Linked DNA regions of Rhodopseudomonas palustris HaA2. The main gene of each other region encodes a partner of the protein of the gene in region 2 in a complex. Links are inferred from orthologs where the notes say so. Each region holds a gene or a part of one and is shown on either strand. Other genes may lie near its edges.

The links.
Region 1: the proteins of ccmB (region 2) and ccmE are in contact, whole or in part, in a solved structure (PDB 8CE8), measured with the Escherichia coli proteins. The link is inferred for Rhodopseudomonas palustris HaA2 from one-to-one orthologs.

Annotation. Positions count from the first base shown.
Region 1 is NC_007778.1:3,953,823-3,957,435, forward strand. Bases 337-3,241 are described here. They hold ccmE (cytochrome c maturation protein CcmE), read right to left. Parts: upstream 2,086-3,241; coding sequence 1,588-2,085; downstream 337-1,587. Other genes in these bases: RPB_RS17400 (heme lyase CcmF/NrfE family subunit), read right to left, coding at 337-1,591; ccmI (c-type cytochrome biogenesis protein CcmI), read right to left, coding at 2,197-3,241. Outside these bases: more of RPB_RS17400, read right to left, coding at 1-336; more of ccmI, read right to left, coding at 3,242-3,300; RPB_RS17415 (hypothetical protein), read right to left, coding at 3,458-3,613. UniProt on the Escherichia coli protein: Heme chaperone required for the biogenesis of c-type cytochromes. Transiently binds heme delivered by CcmC and transfers the heme to apo-cytochromes in a process facilitated by CcmF and CcmH.
Region 2 is NC_007778.1:330,985-334,685, reverse strand. The notes cover bases 245-3,237. They hold ccmB (heme exporter protein CcmB), read right to left. Parts: upstream 2,079-3,237; coding sequence 1,410-2,078; downstream 245-1,409. Other genes in these bases: ccmA (heme ABC exporter ATP-binding protein CcmA), read right to left, coding at 2,449-3,051; RPB_RS24450 (hypothetical protein), read right to left, coding at 1,145-1,321; RPB_RS01480 (Trm112 family protein), read left to right, coding at 793-990; RPB_RS01485 (LON peptidase substrate-binding domain-containing protein), read left to right, coding at 245-705. Also shown: RPB_RS01490 (thioredoxin family protein), read left to right, coding at 1-3; more of RPB_RS01485, read left to right, coding at 31-244; aconitate hydratase AcnA, read left to right, coding at 3,271-3,701. UniProt on the Escherichia coli protein: Required for the export of heme to the periplasm for the biogenesis of c-type cytochromes.

The sequences.
Region 1 (3,613 bases), 3.6 Mb from region 2 along the record:
TGGCGGACTCGCCCTCCTTCATCGCGGCGATGTGCTCGCTGTTCCAGGTGGTCTCGCAGACGATGCCGATCAGCGCCACGCCGATGCCGGCATGAGCGAACAGCGTGCCCCACGCCGAGCGCGGCAGCCCTCGGGCGCGGCGCGCCGCAATCGACAACGGATTGCGCAGCAGGCCGATGCGCTCGACGATGTCGGCGAGCGCGCCGGCAATCACGAACACCGCGAGCCCGATCGCCAGCGGCGCCAGCACCGGGCCGCCGAACGTCCAGGCCCAGACCAGGGCGACCGCGAGCAGCGCGACGACGCCGGCGGCGATCAGCCGCTGGGCGGCACCGAGCAGATCGCCGCGCTTCCACGCCAGCAGCGGGCCGAACGGCATCGCCAGCATCAGCGGCACCATCAGCGGACCGAAGGTGAGATTGAAGAACGGCGCGCCGACCGAGATCTTGTCGCCGGTGAGAACTTCCAGCGCCAGCGGATACAGCGTGCCGACGAACACCGTGGCGCAGGCGGTGGTGAGAAACAGATTGTTCAGCACCAGCGCGCCCTCGCGCGAGATCGGCGCGAACAGCCCGCCCTGCTTCAGCGCCGAGGCGCGCCAGGCAAACAGCGCCAGGCTGCCGCCGATGAAGATGCACAGGATCATCAGGATGAACACGCCGCGCGACGGATCGGTGGCGAAGGTGTGCACCGAGGTCAAGACGCCTGAGCGCACCAGGAAGGTGCCGAGCAGCGACAGCGAGAAGGTCAGGATCGACAGCAGGATGGTCCAGACCTTCAGCGCGTTGCGCTTCTCCATCACCAGCGCCGAATGCAGCAGCGCGGTGCCGGCGAGCCACGGCATCAGCGAGGCGTTCTCGACCGGGTCCCAGAACCACCAGCCGCCCCAGCCGAGTTCGTAATAGGCCCAGTACGAGCCCATCGCGATGCCCAGCGTCAGGAAGATCCACGCCATCAGCGTCCACGGCCGCACCCAGCGCGCCCAGGCCGCGTCGAGCCGCCCCTCGATCAGCGCCGCGGCGGCGAAGGAGAACGAGATCGAGAAGCCGACATAGCCGAGATACAGCAGCGGCGGATGCACCGCGAGGCCGATGTCCTGCAGTACCGGATTGAGGTCGCGACCCTCGAGCGGCGGATTGGGAATCCGCAGGAACGGGTTCGAGGTGATCAGGATGAACAGATAGAACGCGCTCGCCACCCAGGCCTGCACCGCTAGCACGTGGGCGCGCAGCGACAGCGGCAGGTTGTTGCCGAACGCTGCGACCATGCCGCCGAACAGCGCCAGGATCGCCACCCACAGCAGCATCGAACCTTCGTGGTTCCCCCACACGCCGGTGATCTTGTAGAGCAGCGGCTTGGCCGAATGCGAATTCTCGTAGACGTTGACGACCGAGAAGTCGGAGGTGACGTTGAGCCAGACCAGCGCGCCGAACGAGACGGCGACGAAGACGAATTGCGCCAGCGCCGCCGAGCGCGCGACGTTCATCAGCCCGCCGTCGCCCAGCCGCGCGCCGAGGATCGGCACCGTCGACTGGATCAGCGCCAGCGCCAGCGCCAGCACCAGCGCGTAGTGGCCGGCCTCGGCGATCATCGCGCCGGCCTCATGGCGTCGGCGGAGGCCGCCGCACCGGGCCCGGGCGGCTTCTTCTCGTAATCGTCCTTCCAGTGGCCCTGCTTCTTCAGCGCGTCGGCCACGTCCTTGGGCATGTAGGTCTCGTCGTGCTTGGCGAGCACGGTGTCGGCCTTGAACACGCCGGCGGTGTCGAGCGCGCCCTCGGCGATCACGCCCTGCCCCTCGCGGAACAGGTCCGGCAGAATGCCCTTGAACGCCACCGGCACGGTGGCGTCGCCGTCCGAAACCTTGAACGCCACCGCGAGCTGATCGCCGCGCGTGAGCGAGCCGGGCTCGACCACGCCGCCGAGCCGGAACCGCTTTCCGGCCTCGATGTTCTGCTCGTGCACCATCTTCGGCGTCGAGAAGAACACGATCGAGCCGCGCATCGCGTTCAGCACCAGTCCCACTGCGACCACGAGCACCACGCCGGCGCCACCGATCATCATCAACCGCCGCTGCTTACGCGTCATGGCCAACCCTCGTGCCGGCGTCCTGATTGGCGCCAGATCGTTGCGTCTCGCTCGTGCGCGACAATTGCCGGACCATTATGTCGGAAAACCGCACGCGCTCCGGCCGCATCCTCATCCGTCGAGCCCCAGAGTCTTCAGCCCGTCATTGAGCTGCTTGAGCCGCTCGGCATTGCCCGCCACCGCCTGCCGTGCCTGCGCCTGCGCCTGCTTCACCTTGTCGCCGTCGCCCAGCACCATATAGGCACGCACCAGCCGCAGCCATCCCTCGACGTCGTCGCCGTTCTGCTGCAGCCGGGCTGCGAGCTTGTCGACCATGCCGCGGATCATCGCGCTGCGGTCGGCCTCGCTCATGTTTTGCGCCGAAGCGATCGTCTCGTCGGGCAGCGCCGGCAGCGGCGCACCCTCGATCCGGGCGATCTGCGCCTGCAGCATCGGCTTCCACGGCGCATCGGCGGGAGCCTTTTCCAGCATCGCGCGCCACATCGCCGCGGCGTCCTTCGGCCGGCCGTCCTGCTCGGCGGCGAGGCCGAGGAAATACCTCGCCTTGACCTCGTCGGCGTTCAGCTTGACCGCGCGCTCGAATGCCGACTTGGCGTCGGCGGTGACCACCCCGCCCGCCGCCATCGACAGCACCTCGCCGAGATCGGCGTGGCGGTCCGCGGTTTCGCCGGCATAGGTCAGCGAATTTCGATAGGCGCGCGCGGCGTCGTCGAACCGACCGAGCTTGGCCAGCACCGGCGCCAGCACGGTCCAGCCGCGGCCGTCGGTCGGATTCTTCTCGAGATGCGCCTCGACCTGCGCCACCAGATTTTCGAGCGGCTGCGACGCGGCGGCGGTCTTGGTCCGGCTCGCCAGCGGATCGTCGCCCTGCATCGGCGAGCCGAGCGGCAGATAGATCGCGAGCGCCAACGCCGGCAGTCCGACCAGCGCGAACACCGCGACCCCTCGCCGCGGCCCGCGGCGCGTCGTCACCGGCGCCACGGTTTCGGGATCGGCGCTGGCCAGCAATCGCCGGCCGATTTCGACGCGGGCGGCGGAGGCTTCGGCAGGGCCGATCAGACCGATGGCGGCGTCGCGGTCGATCTCCGCAAGCTGGTCCTTGTAGACATTGGCTTCGCTGCCCTCGCGCTCGGCGCGGACGCCGCGACCGAGCGGCCACAGCACGGCGAACACCGCGACGGCCGTCATGATCGCCAACACAAACCACAAGGCCATGCGAGGAGGGTTCCGGTGAGAGCGCAAACGCCGGCTGCGACGCGGTCGAAATCCGGCCGGGTTACACCATGGCCGGACCGCCGGCGCAATTGACATTTGCGACACCGGGATACGGCACCGCAGCGCTCAAATCTTGATATGAATCAAGGTGTCGCGGTCAGCCAGCGCGCGCCGGCTTGCGCTCCACCACGACCATCGCGCTCTCGGCCGCGCGGCGCATCAGTTGCGCATAATCGTGGCCGAACAGCACTTCGCAGAACCGGATCGCGGCGAGCGCCTGCATGTGCCGGAACGGCTTCACCCGCGGTTCGCA
Region 2 (3,701 bases):
TAATTCGCTCTCGAACCGCGGGATTCGCCGATGCCGATCAATGCCGATTATCGCGGCCCCGCCGATCTTCCCGAGGTAATCCCGGTGTTTCCGCTGCCGGGCGCGCTGTTGCTGCCGCGCGGCCAGATGCCGCTCAACGTGTTCGAGCCGCGCTATCTCGAAATGGTGGACGATGCGCTGCGCGACGGCCATCGGCTGATCGGCATGATCCAGCCCGACGTGACGCATTCGGAGCGGGACGAGGCGCCGAAGCTGTTTCAGGTCGGTTGCGTCGGCCGCATCACCCAGCTCGCCGAATCCGGCGACGGCCGCTACATCCTCGAACTCACCGGCGTGTCGCGCTTCAAGGTGGTCGAAGAATTGAAGGTCGCGACGCCGTACCGGCAATGCAAGGTCGATTACTTCCCGTTCGTCGATGATTTCACCGCCCGCAAGGGCGAGGACGAGGTCGATCGCGACACACTGCTCACGGTGCTGACCGATTTCCTCAAGGCCAACAATCTCAAGGTCGATTGGGACGGCGTCGAGAGCGCGCCGAACGAGGCGCTGGTCAACGCGCTGGCGATGATGTCGCCCTATGGGGCGCCGGAGAAGCAGGCCCTGCTGGAAGCGCCCGACCTCAAGACCCGCGCCGAGATCCTGATCGCCGTTACCGAAATGGACCTCGCCAAGAAGCGCACCAGCGGCGATCCTCCGCTGCAGTGAGCGCAGCCCCGAATTGCGCCGCCGCGTTGACGCCGGCGCCGACTTGCCTCTTCAATCCCGCAATATTCCCCATCCAGATCGTGGACCATGACGACACCCCCCGAGCGCCCCGAGACCTCCGTCGATCGCAAGCTCCTCGAAATCCTGGTATGCCCCGTCACCAAGGGGCCGCTGGAATTCGACGCCGCCCGGCAGGAATTGATCTCGCGCGGTGCCAAGCTGGCTTATCCGATCCGCGACGGCATTCCGATCATGCTGCCGGAAGAGGCGCGCAAGCTGGGGTGAGGTTGCCGCGGGCGTCGGCTTAGCGGCACAGCCTGGCGGCCTGGGTTCAATCCAGCCCGTGGCGCAGGCTCGCCGCGGCGCCCAGCGGTCCGATCACCCTGTGATCGCCGCCTGCGAGGCGGCGACGCTTCGGTTGGATAGAACCCGCCTGTCGCTACTTCGTGGGAATGCACGGGGCTTGCTTCTTAATCACGTCGTCCATATTTTGACATTTGGCCTTCTTCCTCTTGTTGGGCTTCGAGAAGTCGGCTTGAGCCATCGCGCTGCCGGTGGCGGTGGCGGTGACGGCGCCAAACGCAAAGGCGGCGCAGAGCAGCAATCTTGCAAGCATGTCGAGTTCGTTCCTGATTGATCGGGTTACTTGGCGGCCTGATTCTATCAAGAGCGGCGAAATTCAATCAAGGCCGAGATGGAACTGCTCAATCCAGCCCGTGGCGCAGGCTCGCCGCGGCGGCGAGTGGTCCGATCACCAGGCTCGCCAGCGACAGCGCGCACAGGATCGAGAACGGGGTGCCGAACGGCACCGGCCCTGTGATCGCCGCCTGCGAGGCGGCGACGCCGAAGATCAGCACCGGGATCGACAGCGGCAGCACCAGCACCGCCATCAGCAGCCCGCCGCGGCGCAGCGCCACCGCCAGCGCCGCGCCGATCATGCCGGTGAAGGTCAGCGCCGGCGTACCGGCGAGCAGCGTCGCCATCACCGCGAGCGAGGCGGTGCCGTCGAGATTGAGCAACAGCCCGAGCACCGGGGTCGCGACGATCAGCGGCAGGCCGGCGGCGAGCCAATGCGCGAAGGCCTTGGCGGCGCAGGTCAGTTCCAGCGGCGTGCGGCTCATCACGATCAGATCGAGCGAGCCGTCCTCGGCATCGGCGGTGAACAGTCGGTCGAGCGTCAGCAGGCTCGCCAGCAGCGCGCCGAGCCACAGGATCGCCGGGCCGAGCCGCTGCAGCAGCTTGAGGTCGGGGCCGACCGCGAACGGCATCAGCACCACCACGGTGAGGAAGAACAGCACCCCGATCAGCGCCCCGCCGCCGACCCGCAGCGCGATCGCGACGTCGCGGCGGATAATGGCGCCGAGGGCGGTCATCGCGGGCCTCCTGCGCTGCGCGCGGCGATCGCATCTGAGGGTTTGCGGCTGCCACGAGGAATACCCTCCCCTGGAGGGGGAGGGTCGCTCGCGCAGCGAGCGGGGTGGGGTGGCGAAGAGTTCATCCGCCGTGCCCGCTGCTCACCCCACCCCGTCACCCACGCCGCTTCGCGGCCTGGGTGCCGACCCTCCCCCTCCAGGGGAGGGTGAAGAGAGCCCCCGTGCCGTCGAAATTCGATATGTGATTGCCCTGCCCTCTGGGAGGGAGCCTGCCCATGGCTCGGTCCGGAGTCGGGGGTGGGGGTCCCCGAGCACGACGCCGGCGATCGCGCCGCCGCGAAACGCAATCCGTTCATGACCCGCACCCCGCTCACGCCGCCGCTCCGATCCGCATCTCGCGCGTGGTGATGCCGAGCGGGCTGTGAGTGGCGGCGACGATCAGGCCGCCGCTTGCGAGGTGGTCGCTCATCAGCCGAGCGAACATGGCCTGACCCCTGACGTCGAGCGCCGAGGTCGGCTCGTCGAGCAGCCAGATCGGCCGGCGCACAACCAGCAGTCGCGCGATCGACAACCGCCGGCGCTGGCCGGCGGACAAATAAGCCGCCGGCAGTTCCGCGGCGTGCGACAGCCCCACGGCGGTGATCCCGGCCATCAGATCGGTCGGTTCGCCGCCGAGAAAGTCGCGCCAGAACGCGAGATTTTCGACGACGCTGAGCGACGGCTTCAACGCGTCGCGATGGCCGAGGTAATGCGCCTGCTCGGCCACCGGCGTGTCCGGCTCGCTGCCGTCGAAGTCGATACTACCCGCCGCCGGCATCAGCAGGCCGGCGATCAACCGCAGCAACGACGTCTTGCCGGCGCCGTTACGGCCGATCAGCGCCAGCGCCTCGCCGCCGGCGGCCTCGAAATCGAGTCCGTCGAACACCTCGCGGCCGCCTCGCACACACCTCAGTCCGCGTCCCGAAAGCCGCATTCCAAATCGCCTGTTCCGCCCCCGGAATCGGGATCGCCTTGCTTACAATCGATGCGGGCGCTAGTCGTTGTCGAACTGGCGGCGCATCTGGAAAGGTTCTATAAGCCGGAACTTGATGCAGTACACCATCGGCGCCTGCAAGCCGTTCGGCTCGCTTCTCCCGGCGCCGCAAGAATGCTCGCCCGCCCATCGAAAACGAAAATCTGGGACCCGCCCTACATGACCTCGCTCGACAGCTTCAAATGCCGGAAGATCCTCAAGGTCGGCAGCAAGTCTTACGTCTATTACAGCCTGCCCACCGCCGAGAAGAACGGCCTGAAGGGCATCTCCCGGCTGCCCTATTCGATGAAGGTGCTGCTGGAGAACCTGCTGCGCAACGAGGACGACCGCACGGTCAAGAAAGCGGACATCCAGGCGGTCGCGAAGTGGATGCGCAAGAAGGCGCTGGAGCACGAGATCGCGTTCCGCCCGGCGCGGGTGCTGATGCAGGATTTCACCGGCGTTCCCGCGGTGGTCGATCTCGCCGCGATGCGTAACGCCATGCAGGCGCTCGGCGGTGACGCGGAGAAGATCAACCCGCTGGTGCCGGTCGATCTCGTCATCGATCACTCGGTGATCGTCAACTTCTTCGGTGACAACAAGGCGTTCGG